One region of the Rhizobium sp. S163 genome, then DNA from elsewhere that is predicted to be linked to it. Evidence: predicted binding sites of a transcription regulator. Region 1 holds the regulator's gene; each other region holds the start of a gene.
What was found. Region 1 encodes LexA, which represses DNA repair genes until DNA is damaged. Its sites were predicted from a motif close to TGTTCNNNNTGTGTTCNG; they were not measured.
Positions count from the first base shown of each region.

Region 2: QTL96_RS04025 (UvrD-helicase domain-containing protein) is a predicted target of LexA. The motif match lies at 2,246-2,263, and genes of this name have one in related genera.
Region 3: QTL96_RS09645 (ImuA family protein) is a predicted target of LexA. The motif match lies at 3,397-3,414, and genes of this name have one in related genera.

Region 1 is NZ_JAUDSA010000003.1:154,474-158,984, reverse strand. It holds gene eno (phosphopyruvate hydratase) at 1-604, opposite strand, end outside; gene kdsA (3-deoxy-8-phosphooctulonate synthase) at 758-1,600, opposite strand; gene QTL96_RS00870 (VOC family protein) at 1,597-2,481, opposite strand; gene lexA (transcriptional repressor LexA) at 2,681-3,406, shown strand; gene QTL96_RS00860 (ComEC/Rec2 family competence protein) at 3,387-4,511, opposite strand, start outside.
Region 2 is NZ_JAUDSA010000003.1:757,261-761,771, forward strand. It holds gene QTL96_RS04015 (efflux RND transporter periplasmic adaptor subunit) at 1-939, opposite strand, end outside; gene QTL96_RS04020 (alpha/beta hydrolase) at 1,292-2,113, shown strand; gene QTL96_RS04025 (UvrD-helicase domain-containing protein) at 2,306-4,511, shown strand, end outside.
Region 3 is NZ_JAUDSA010000007.1:211,279-215,789, forward strand. It holds gene QTL96_RS09635 (error-prone DNA polymerase) at 1-1,122, opposite strand, end outside; gene QTL96_RS09640 (DNA polymerase Y family protein) at 1,119-2,630, opposite strand; gene QTL96_RS09645 (ImuA family protein) at 2,551-3,327, opposite strand; gene QTL96_RS09650 (SOS response-associated peptidase) at 4,107-4,511, shown strand, end outside.

The sequences.
Region 1 (4,511 bases):
CGACGTTGGTGTTATGACCCTGGGCCGCGAGTTCCTTGCGGAGCGTGTGGAAGACTTCAGAGCCCATGCGAACGGCTTCGCGGATGGAATCAGCGCCAACCGGCAGAATCATGAATTCCTGGAAGTCGATCGGGTTGTCGGCATGCGCGCCGCCGTTGATGATGTTCATCATCGGAACCGGCAGCAGGTGCGCGGAAGCGCCACCAACGTAGCGGTAGAGCGGCAGGCCGGCAGCTTCAGCGGCAGCCTTGGCAACGGCGAGCGAAACGCCGAGGATGGCGTTGGCGCCGAGACGCGACTTGTTCGGCGTGCCGTCCAGCTCGATCATGATGTTGTCGATCTGGATCTGGTTTTCAGCGTCGATGCCGCCGATGGCGTCGAAGATTTCCGTGTTGGCAGCTTCGACGGCCTTTTCGACACCCTTGCCGAGATAACGCTTGCCACCATCGCGAAGTTCGACGGCTTCGTGCGCGCCGGTCGACGCGCCCGACGGAACGGCGGCGCGGCCCATGCTGCCATCTTCGAGATAGACATCGACTTCGACGGTGGGATTACCACGGCTGTCGAGAATCTCGCGGGCGATAATATCGGTAATAGCGGTCATCGGCTCTTCTCTGCTTGAGGGTGGATAAATCGTTTGAAATTCGTCTTTAATCGAAGATGCGCAAATTACAATGGCAGTTTAGGGCCGTTTTGCGCATGCTTCGCCGCTTTATTCCTCGTGGCCTAATACACGAACGTGTCAGTCTTTTGAACGTCAGCCCTTGGCGATGGCGTCGAAGGCCAGCAGCTTCTCAAGCAGGCGCGGCATATCCTTGAGATAGACCATGTTCGGGCCATCCGACGGCGCGTTGTCGGGATCTTCGTGCGTCTCGACGAACACACCGGCGACACCGACGGCAACGGCGGCACGCGCCAGCGTTTCCACGAATTCGCGCTGCCCGCCACTGGAGCCGCCCTGCCCGCCCGGCTGCTGCACCGAATGGGTCGCGTCGAAAACAACAGGCGCGCCCATGGCTTCCATGATCGGCAGCGAGCGCATGTCGGAGACCAGCGTGTTGTAGCCGAAGGAAGCGCCGCGTTCGCACAGCATGATGTTCGGGTTGCCGCTGGCATTCAGCTTGGCAAGCACGTTCTTCATGTCCCAAGGCGCCAGGAACTGGCCCTTCTTGACGTTGATGGCGCGGCCGGTCTTGGCGGCGGCGACCAGCAGGTCCGTCTGCCGGCTAAGGAAGGCCGGGATCTGCAGCACATCGACGACAGTGGCGACTTCGGCGCACTGCTCCTCGGTGTGGATGTCGGTCAAGACAGGAAAACCGTATTCCTTCTTGAGATCGGCGAACACCTCAAGCGCCGTTTCAAGCCCGATGCCGCGCTGGGCCGACAGCGACGTGCGGTTGGCCTTATCGAAGGAGGACTTGTAGACAAGGCCGATGCCGAGCTTGTCGCAGAGCTCCTTCAGCGTGCCGGCGATCATGAAGGCATGGTCGCGGCTTTCCATCTGGCAGGGGCCGGCGATCAGCGACAGCTTGCCGGCGTTGGAAAACACCACACGGCCGGCGCCTTCGCCAACGGCCACTTCGGAATTGGTTTCAGTCATCGTTTCTCCTCGAAGGCGAAGAGCGCACCCTGGCCGGGTGCGGCCTTCACCAGAATTCGATTGTTCTTGCGTGTATAGGTGATCCCGTTAGCAGCCAAATGCGCCTCTGTCACGGCGAGATCGGCAACGGAAAAGACAATCGCCGCGCCGCGCAAGCCGCGATCGGCCTTGGGCTCGGAGAGATCGTAGTAGGCGTTCAAGCCATCCGGCGACAGGATATTGATACAGGCGTTGCCGGCATCGAGGCTGACACCGAACGCCTCCTCGCGGGTCGCCTGCGCATCAGACGCCAACTGCAACAGCGGCGCGAACGCCTTCGGATCGGACGACGAGAGCACGATCGACAAGATGCCCAAAACGCCGTTCGCGTGCGTTTCCAACGCCTTGCGGTCGCTGGGCAGGGGGTTGACGCGCTGGCAGGCGAAGAGGAAGAAATCGGGCGCGCGTAGATCGGCCGCGAAAGCGAGGCGGAACGCGGCGGTCGCCTCGGAACCATCCGGCATCTTCATCTGCCGGGCGAACTCTAGCATGTCGCCGCCGCTCATGCTATCGGCAGTAAAGCGGGCGTGATCGCTATCGGCATCCGGCGTGCCGAAGACGATAGCCGACAAGCCGTCGTCGCCGCAGCGGAAGCGAAAGGCGCGGTCGCGAGCGGTGAAAACGTTGCCGTCTCCTATGGCCGCCTCGTAAGTCTCCAGACTGGCGACGCCGAGCGGCTCGAGATAGGTTTTGTCGGCGAAGAAGACGCAGGCATTCTCGGTGCCGAATGGGTGCCGCGCATCGACGGCGACGGTGAAACCGAGCTTGCCCAGGCGCTCGCGCGCCATCTCGATATTGACGACCGGCAGCACCACGTGGTCCAGAGGATGGGGGTCACGCATCAGCAAATCCTCCCGAAATCGGCAGAGATGTGCGCTGGCTTTCGCCACAATGCAAGAGGCGAGCGCGGTTAAATCGAATGAAGTGCAAAATCGCGACGATTCCGAGCCAAGTTTTACGAAAATTTAGGCACTTGCGGAACACATATGGAACATATAGTGTCCGTTCTGGCTTTGTTTCACGACTCTGGGGTTCATTTCGATGCTGACACGCAAGCAACAAGAACTGCTTCTGTTCATTCATGAGCGGATGAAAGAGTCGGGCGTTCCGCCATCCTTCGACGAAATGAAGGATGCACTCGATCTCGCATCAAAATCCGGCATTCACCGGCTGATCACGGCTCTGGAAGAGCGCGGCTTCATTCGCCGGCTGCCTAACCGGGCGCGCGCGCTTGAGGTCATCAAGCTGCCGGAGGCCTATAATCCGAGCCTGCAGCCGCGACGCGGCTTTTCGCCGAGCGTCATCGAGGGCAGCCTCGGCAAACCGCAGCCGGTGGCCGCAGCCCCTGCCCCGAAAGCCGCGCCAAGCGCCGACAACGGCAACTCGGCTTCCGTTCCCGTCATGGGCCGCATCGCTGCCGGTGTGCCGATCTCGGCGATCCAGAACAACACCCACGACATCACCGTCCCCGCCGACATGCTCGGCTCCGGCGAGCATTATGCGCTCGAGGTCAAGGGCGACTCGATGATCGAAGCCGGCATTTTCGACGGCGACACCGTCATCATCCGCAACGGCAACACCGCCAACCCCGGCGATATCGTCGTGGCGCTTGTCGACGATGAAGAGGCAACGCTGAAGCGTTTCCGCCGCAAGGGCGCGTCGATCGCGCTTGAGGCGGCCAACCCGGCTTATGAGACCCGCATTTTCGGGCCTGACCGCGTCAAGGTTCAGGGCAAGCTCGTCGGGCTTATTCGCCGGTATCACTGAGTGGTGACGGATCATCGCTGAAGCTGTCGTTGCGCCAGTCATAGGCGCGATGGCGCATCCAGGGGCGACCGAGACTTTCATAGGCTGCTTTGACGACGGGTGTCCCCTGCTCGTCGATGCGGATTTCAACGGCGCCCGATCGTCTGAGGGTTTCGCCGGTCAATAGCATTGCGCCGGAGCGGCATGTCGCCTGGCGGAGGCGCACCGGCGTGATGACGATATCGGCCACATCGCAGGCGGGACCGAGATAGGCGGCGTTTTCGAGCGTCGCGATGATGTAGCCGCTGTCGAGCGCTGTCACGCACCAGGCCGTTTTGAGGCATTGGAAGCCATTGTCGTTTGTGGAAGCCGCAGCAGCGCGCATCATGGCGCGGGCTTCGCGTTGTTGTTTCAACGTCAGTCTTGGCCTTGGCTCGCCCCTTCTCAGAATGGGCAAGGCCTCGCCGTCGAGCATCTCGGGCGGCTTGTGGTCTTCGATGGCGAGCGCGCGCTGCCATTGCCCGAAGATGAAGTCGGGCGGCCGTTCGCGGTTGCTGGCGAGGCTGTCGCTCTTGACTGATGCCACGAGGCTTCCATCCTCGGAGACAACCAGCTCTGGCGCCGGTGCGGCCGGGAGCAGGACGACGACAAGCGTTGCTAGCGCGGCAACCGCAGCGCCGATCCATCGCAGGCGTGTGCGCATCAGACCCCAGACGAGGAAGCCGAGGACGGCTAGCGCAAAATACCACTCCGGTATCCGCCCGATATCGACACTGCCGCCCCAGCCGGAAACCATCTTGGCGATATCGATCACCAGATCCAGCCCGAAGCCGGCGACGATCCATGGCGCCGCATCGAGGCCAAAGGGCGTCGCCAACATCGCGAGCATTCCGAAGGGCATGACGATGAAGGAGATGACGGGCATGGCGAGCAGGTTGGCGGGCAGGCCGTAGCCGCTCAGCCTGTGAAAATGCTCGATCGAAAACAGCGCCGTCGAGAAACCACCGATCATCGAGGTCAGCGCGATGCCGCCGAAGAAGCGGAACGTGGCCATAACCGGCTTAATTGCGGGGTGCGTCAGGAAGACGCTCTCTCGGTGCCGTCTCCTGGTCCAGACGGCAAAGCC
Region 2 (4,511 bases), 600 kb from region 1:
CCGCATGCCGACGCTGAACGACATGCCGGCGCGCAGCTCGTCGGCGGCGTTGTTGATCCGCGCCCGCATCCGGAGCGTACGGCTCGCCGGATCGACGCGGTTGTCGATCGCCTCGACGGCGCCCGAAAACACCTGCCCCGGCCGCGCCACCGACGTCGCCTCGACCGCCTGGCCGACCTTGACCGTATTGGCGAAACGCTCCGGCACCCAGTAGTCGACGAGGATCTCCGTGCGATCGTCGAGCGTCACGATCGGCGTCGTCGTCGAGACGTTGTCGCCGATATTGACAGGCATGATGCCGACGATGCCGTCGATCGGCGCCAGGATGTTGCGGCGATCGAGGCTGAGCTGCGCCGCCTGCAATTGCAGCCGCGCATTCTGCTCGGCGATCTCCTGATCGAACACGTCCATGCGCGAGACGCTGGACTTGATATTGTTGTAGAGGCTGGACTTTTCGACCGCCGATTTCAGCGCGACTTCGGCCTGGCCCTTGACGATCACCTGCTCCTCGCTGTCGAGCTTGGCGATGATCTGCCCCTGCTTGACCCGGTCGCCGGACTTGACGAGGATTTCGCGGATGAGACCGCTAGCCTGCGGCGTCACCACCACCGAGCGGATCGCATCGCCCGTGCCGATCGCGCCAAGCCGATCATTGACGACACCGGGCACGACGGCCTGCGTGACGACAAGCACCGCGCCGTTGCGTCCGCCACCGCCACCATTGCCGCCGCCTGAGCGACGATTGCTCGCCTGCTCGCCGCCTGCTGTAGGCGCCGCCGCGCGGCCTGCATTGTCAGGATCGATCGCCTTGCCGACAAGAGCTTCGGGAACGCCGGCATTGCGCAGCGTATCGCGCGCGCCGGGCACAAAGACAGCCCATCCGGTAACGCCAGCGGCGATAACGATGAGACAGATCGTAAACTGCTTCCAAAATGACATTCACGTCTCCAGAGGGACTCGAGGTTGTCCAGGGTCGATCGAAAGAGGCGCATACGTGGCAAATCGCCGCGCAACGCTGGAATTATTGTCCGATTGCAGGTCAGCGGCAAGCAAATTGGCCGCCCATTACAGCATTGTAATGTCAACTGTTGGTGACCGGCGGATGTCGGTCATCTCGCCCTGACGTTGCCGTCCTCGCAAAAGCGCACGCCCACACGAGCAAATGTCTACCGGACCGGCAGATAGTGCTTTCGTTTCTGATCATTCCGATGTTCTCTGCCGTCGCGCAATGGGCCGCAAGCGCGCCCGCCGCTCCATTCATTCAACAGCGAACGCAAAGAGGATGACGAGCATGCCGAAGATCACCACCAAGGACGGAACGAAGATTTTCTACAAGGATTGGGGCACCGGCCAGCCGATCCTCTTTTCGCATGGCTGGCCGCTTTCGGGCGACGCCTGGGAAGCGCAGATGCTCTATTTCGGCCAGAACGGCTACCGCGTTATCGCCCATGACCGCCGCAGCCACGGCAAGTCCTCCCAGACCTGGGACGGCAACAACATGGACCAGTATGCCGACGATCTGGCCGAACTGATCGAGAAGCTCGACCTGAAGAACCTGATCATGATCGGCCACTCCACCGGTGGCGGCGAAGTCGCCCATTATCTCGGACGCCACGGCACCAAGCGCGTCGCCAAGGTGGTGCTGGTCGGCGCCGTTCCGCCGCTGATGCTGAAAACCGACGCCAACCCCGAGGGCCTGCCGCTCAACGTCTTCGACGGCATCCGCAAGGGCACCGCGCTCGACCGCTCGCAATTCTTCCGCGACCTCTCCATGCCCTTCTACGGCTTCAACCGCGACGGCGCCAAGGTCAACGAAGGCCTGCGCGAGACCTTCTGGCTGATGGGCATGGCCGGCGGCATCAAGGGCGAATACGACTGCATCCACGAATTCTCCGAGGTCGACTACACCGACGACCTCCGCAAGATCGACAAGCCGACCCTCTTCATCCACGGCGACGACGACCAGATCGTCCCTATCGTCGCGGCCGCCCTGAAGTCCTCGAAGATCGTAAAGGGCGCCGTGCTCAAGGTCTACGAGGGCAGTGCCCACGGCCTCGCCCAGGTCGAGCCGGAACGCTTCAACGCGGATGTGTTGGCCTTCATCAAGGGGTGATCCACCTTCCACCGTCGTCCTCGGGCTTGTCCCGAGGACCTGCCAAGCCCTCGTCTTGCTCGACGTGAATGGACACGAGGCGCCGCACAACGCCACCCGCTCCCCACCGCAACACGCAACATCCCGTGGACCGGGAATGAAAGCAGAACATCTTTTCTGGTCTTTCCGATCCGAATCACTACATTACGCGCCATGAGCAACAGTTTCGACGATATGCCCTTCTTCGACGAGGAGCCGGGCGAAGCGCCGCGCAAGCAGCAGGCCCCCGCAGCTCCAGCCCGCGGCGCCCCGACAGGCGGAGGTCTCGCCGCCCGCGCCATGGCCGCCCGTGGCGGTGCTCGAGAGCGGCCGGATTATCTGGATGGCCTCAATCCCGAGCAGACCGAAGCCGTCGAAACGCTGGAAGGCCCGGTCCTCGTGCTTGCCGGCGCCGGCACCGGCAAGACGCGCGTGCTGACCACCCGCATCGCCCATATCCTGAACACCAACCGCGCCTTCCCCTCGCAGATCCTCGCCGTGACCTTTACCAACAAGGCCGCCCGCGAGATGAAGGAGCGTATCGCCCATCTGGTCGGCGGCGCGGTCGAGGGCATGCCCTGGCTCGGCACCTTCCACTCGATCGGCGTCAAGCTGCTCCGTCGCCACGCCGAGCTCGTCAACCTGCGCTCCGATTTCACCATTCTCGACACCGACGACGTCGTGCGCCTCGTCAAGCAGCTGATCCAGGCCGAAGGCCTCGACGACAAGCGCTGGCCGGCCAAGCAGTTCGCCGGGATGATCGACACCTGGAAGAACAAGGGGTTGGGCCCCGCCGACATCCCCGAGGGCGACGCGCGCGCCTTCGCCAACGGCAAGGGCCGCGAACTCTACTTCGCCTATCAGCAGCGCCTCTCGACGCTGAACGCCTGCGATTTCGGCGACCTCCTGATGCATCCGATCGCGATCTTCAGGAAGACACCCGATCTGCTCAAGGAATACCATCAGCGCTTCCGCTATATCCTGGTCGACGAGTATCAGGACACCAACACCGCCCAGTACATGTGGCTGCGCCTGCTCGCCCAGCGCCCCAAGGGCGAGCCGCAGAATGTCTGCTGCGTCGGCGACGACGACCAGTCGATCTATGGCTGGCGCGGCGCCGAAGTGGACAACATCCTGCGCTTCGAGAAGGATTTCCCCGGCGCCAAGGTGATCAAGCTTGAGCGCAACTACCGCTCGACCGCCCATATTCTGGGCGCCGCCGCGCACCTGATCACCCACAATGAAGGCCGCCTCGGCAAAACGCTCTTCACCGACCGCCGCGACCCTGATGATATCAAGGTGCAGGTCCACGCCTCCTGGGATTCGGAAGAAGAAGCCCGCGCCATCGGCGACGAGATCGAGCAGCTGCAGCGCAATCAGCACAAGCTGAACGACATCGCGATCCTCGTGCGCGCCTCCTTCCAGATGCGCGAGTTCGAAGACCGCTTCGTCACGCTCGGCCTCAACTACCGCGTCATCGGCGGTCCGCGCTTTTACGAGCGCCTCGAAATCCGCGATGCCATGGCCTATTTCCGCCTCGTCGCCCAGCCGGCCGACGATCTCGCCTTCGAGCGCATCATCAACACCCCGAAGCGCGGCCTCGGCGACACCACCGTGCGCGCGCTGCACGATTATGCCCGCGCCCGCGATATCCCGATGCTGGCGGCGGCCGCCGACATGATCGAGACCGACGAGCTGAAGCCGAAGGCGCGCAAGGCCTTGTTTGACGTGATTCAATCTTTCCGCAGATGGCAGGAAAGGCTTGAAAACACATCACATACCGAGCTTGCCGAGCAGATCCTCGAAGAGTCGGGCTATACCGACATGTGGAAGGCCGACAAGACCGCCGATGCCCCCGCACGCCTCGACAACCTGAAGGAACTCATCCGCTCGATGGAGAGCTTCGAGTCCATGCGCGGGTTCCTCGAGCACGTATCGCTGGTCATGGACGCCGAGCAGAACGAGAACCTCGACGCCGTCTCCATCATGACGCTGCACTCGGCCAAGGGCCTCGAATTCGAGACCGTCTTCCTGCCGGGCTGGGAAGAAGGCCTCTTCCCGCACCAGCGCTCGCTCGACGAGACCGGCCGCGCAGGCCTCGAGGAAGAGCGCCGCCTCGCCTATGTCGGCCTCACCCGCGCCAAGCGCCGCTGCCACATCTGGTTCGTCTCCAACCGCCGCATCCACGGCCTGTGGCAATCGACCATCCCCTCGCGCTTCCTCGACGAACTGCCCGACACCCATGTCGAGGTCGCCGAAGTCGAGCAGAGCTACGGCGGTTATGGCCGCGGCGGCTACGGCCAGTCGCGCTTCGACAAGGCCGAGCCCTTCGCCAACAGCTATTCCACCCCCGGCTGGAAACGCGCCCAGCAAAACCGCA
Region 3 (4,511 bases), on a different contig from region 1:
GTCGATGTCAGGTGGCTCGTCGCGCTCCTGGCTGACGAAGCGTTCGAACAGCAGGTCGTTGGTCGAAGGGTCGATCGAGGTGATGCCGAGAATATAGCAGACCGCACTGTTGGCGGCCGAACCGCGGCCCTGGCACAAGATCCCCTGACTGCGGGCGTAACGGACGATCGAGAAGACGGTCAGGAAGTAGGGCGCATATTTCATGGTGCGGATGAGGTCGAGCTCATGGCGCACGATCTTCAGTACTTCAGGTGGCAGGCCTTCCGGATAGCGATCGGGCACGCATTCCCAGACATAATGCTCGAGCGAAGACTGGGCATCCTTGCCTGGTACAATCGCTTCCTCGGGATACTGATAGGTCAGCTCCTCGAGCGAAAACGTGCAACGCCGCACGATCTCCATCGTCCGCGCCAGCGCTTGCCGGTAACGCGGAAACAGCCGCTGCATTTCCTCTGGTGGTTTCAGATAGCGATCGGCGTGGCGCTCGCGCTCGAAGCCGACGTCATCGATTGTGGTCTTGTGACGGATGCAGGTGACGACATCCTGCAGCTGTCGCCGACCCGGTTCATGGAAGAGCACGTCATTGGTGACGACGGCTTTGACCTTGAACCGCACGGCCATGTTGGAGATCTCGTGCAGACGCAGCTGGTCATTCGGCCGCCGGCGCAGACAGAGCGACACATAGGCACGATCGCCAAAGATTTCGGCCAGCTTGCGCAGCTGCACGGCGCAGGTCTCGTCGGCGAGATCAGGCACCAGAATGCCGATCATCCCGTCGCAATAGGCGACGACGTCGTCCCAATGAAGAACACAGTTGTTCTTGCCGCCACGGCTCTTTCCAAGGGTGATCAGGCGCGTCAGCCGGGAATAGGCGGCGCGATCGGTCGGATAGACCAGGACAGACATGCCATCGGCAAGATCCAGCCGACAGCCGACGACCAGTCGCAGGTCGGTGGCGCGCGACGCTTCGAGCGCACGAACGATACCGGCCAGGCTGTTGCGATCGACGACCCCGATCGCCTCGATGCCAAGCTCTTTTGCCCGGGTGAAGAGCTCGTTGGCAGACGACGCGCCGCGTAGAAACGAGAAATGCGTCGTGACCTGAAGCTCGGCATAGCTCATGCGAATATTCCGTGTATGAACCAGCGATGGTCACCGGTCTCAGGATCGACACCATCACCTGCTCGAAACACCCAGAGCCGTTCGCCGGCTTCATCCTCGATGACGAAGTAGTCTCTGACCGCCTCCATCTCGGCGTCGCGCTGCCACCACTCGCCGAAGATGCGCTCAGGACCGTCGGCACGCTTGACCTTGCGCCGCCGGCCGCGCCAGACAATCGAGGCCGGTGGATGATCCGGCATGAGGGCGATTGCCGTGATCAGTTCCGGTCGCGGCAGAAGGCGGACTGGCCGGCGCCAATGACCGACCCATGCGACTTCGAGCGGATCTGATGCGGCGGCGATGCGCTGAACCGAGCGTTCGGGTACGTCTGATGCAACCGGCGCCACACGATAGACCCGTTGTCCGCGATTGCCGTAAATGTCGATCAGCGGGGTGACATCCCTCACCTCGTCCTCGACCAGGGACGAGACCCTTTGCATGTCCTCAAGCGGTTCAGCCATGACGGCAACCAGCGTCAATTTTTCGATCCCGAAGCCGGGCTCGATCTTTTCCGTCCGGTCACGAAACAGCTTGGTGAGCCAGGCGATATCACGGGCGGGCTTGGCCGTTCCGGCGCGGATCGCCTGCCTGCTGCCGTCGACCTTCTCGACGATCAGGTCGGCGCGGCGCACGCCGAGACCGCGCTTCTGCAGCTCGCCAATCAGCTGTACGACGAGGCGGCCGACATATTTGTCGATGGTCTCGGCAGCCCCGATTGGCTCTGCGAAGGCTCTTGCGACCTCGATCAGCTCTGGCGTTCGTATCGGATCGATCGGCTCTGCGACGCGACCGAACATCTGGTCAAGGCGCCGGGCGATTTCTGGTCCAAAGCGCAGCGTCAGCGGCGCGCGTGGGGTATTGGCCAACTCGCCAACAGTGTGGAAGCCGAGCGTGCGGAGATCACTGAGGATCTTCTCCGGTATCCGCAAGAGCGTGATCGGCAGCTTTTCGACGGCAGCTACGGTCTTGCCAACAGGTACGATGACGGTCTCGCGGCTAATGGCCCGCGCGCAGGCATGGGCCGCACCCCAGGTGTCGGCGATCGCAACGCGCGCTGTCAGCTTGCGCGCCAGGAACTGGTTGGAGATCTTCGTGACCATGGGCAGTTCACCACCCTGAAGATGATCGGCGCCTTCCGTGTCGAGCACGATCCCGTCTGTGCCGTCGACGGCAACGATTGGGGAGTATTGGGTGAGCGCCCATAGCGTTATCCGTTCAAGTGCCGCCGCATCGACATCAGGCTCAGCATCGACAAGCATCAATCCGCGAAACAGCGCCTGGGCCTTGGCTGCCGGCATGCCAACACGCAGGCCAGCTTTGCGCGCAGCCGCATCCACTGATGATACCCAACGTTTCGAACCGCTCTTGGCAATCACCGCGATTGCCTGCTCAGCCGGAATGGACGGATCGTCGCGTCTGATCCGATCGGTCGGCAGATCCGGGAGATAGATCGATACGACCCTTGTCATCACATGCCCTTACGAGAAACTCAGCACACTCACCCGCTTTCACGCGCATCAATTCCAGAAACCACTGCGCCCGACCGACACCAGGCACCGGAAGGTCTTCCGACGGCATGACGCTGACACGCCACCGCGTCGTCGAGGCGGTCGGCTGACCAAAGTCGTTTGCCTCCGTCTGCCGTCGCCATCGCCGCACCGCAAGCGCCATCGTGCCCGTGCGTTCCGCGGCAAGCTGCAGCCGCCGGGAGCTGACCATCGGTAATCGGACGAGTTCGCCGACCACGGCGCCAAGACCGCCAAAGGCCAAGCCCTCCTCCATGTTGGCAAGCACGTCCTCTTCCTTGTCGGACTCGACGAAGATCACCCGGTCGGGATGAAGACCAACCTGCGCCAGGGCTGGGAAGAACAGGTCGGGCCGGGTCAGGCACCAAACGATCGGGCCCTTGGTTCGCGCGGCAATGCCGGCGGCACACAAGGCTGCGGCGGCGCCATCGACAGTCCCCGCCCCGCCGCCGGCGAATTCATGCAATGCCCCGTAGGCCAGCCCACCGCCCGGCAGGATCGCATCGATCTCGGGAACGCCGAAGGCAAGACAGCCGACCTTTCTGGCCGATACGCCTTCCATCGTCGCAATCCGCTCACGCAAATCTGCGATCACATCCGATATCCCGTCCGATATCCTTGGGGCTCGGGCAGCAGTCATCGTTCACGGCTTCCTTCAAGGTCGTGTGGCAGATATTCTGGACCAGCATCATGCTGGACAAAATGCGGATGTTCCGTTTCTGTTCCCACTGCAACAAAGAGTCAAGCAGCCGAATGGGTGGGAATATTATCCTGATGATTGGAAAATCAGCGAATAGTTATCGGAATCAGGCAGGTAGCTACCTTGAGAATTTTTTCCGCTATCGCCTCTCTAAATCACAATCTGCTTGGATAACGGGGATAAAGCTGAGATCGTCACATTGTTCTTAAGCTTTCCCCTCTGCATGCATGGCCGACGTAAGGCTCCACCATGCAACATACGGGGGCTGCGTGAACAACAGACACCACAAAAATTTTCCGCCTCGATTAGAAGGAGGTGCGCCGATCATTTCCACGTCGCCGCCATCGGTAAAAAATCGGAAACAAACACTCGCAATCATGAACTCGAAAGTGCCGACCTCTCCATATGACCTTTTTTGAGTACTTGCGGAGATAACACGATTTTACTCCGCATATTTGCGGAGAACAGACTTGCTAGACCCAACCGTCTGCATTGGAGTAAAAGCCGCGCGGACCCGGCTGACGCCGCGAAGGTCATATCATCGCAAATGACCGTAATTGCGGAGATACAGTCCCTGCCGGGCCGACGGACGGAAGGCTTCGCCATGTATCCTAAAAGGGATTGTGTAAGCGTCAGGACAATGCCGAAGTTCCACCTCGACTAGCGAACGGCGCGACATACGCTAAGATAAATCGGGTCAATCGGGAGTGAGGCGTCGCATGTGCAATCTATATCGCATGGAAGATAAGGACTGGGTCAGCAGATGGGCACAGGACATTGAGAGCCTGATCAATATAATGCCGGCCTACCAGATGAACCCGGACCAGACAGGGCCGATCGTTCGAAATTCCCCCGATGGTCGCAAGCAACTTGTCCATGCACGCTGGGGGCTGCCCTCGCCAATCTTCGTCCAGAAACAGGCAGCGGAGACCCGCGCCGACAAGCTGAGAGCCAAGGGCCAGACCGTCGAAATGGACGAGCTCATTCGCATGGAGCCCGACCGTGGCGTCACCAATGTGCGCAAACTTAACCTGCCACACTGGAAGCGCTGGTTTGGCATTGAGCATCGATGCCTCGTGCCCGTCACCAGCTTCGCGGAGCCGGATCCTTCCAGCCAGGAGGAC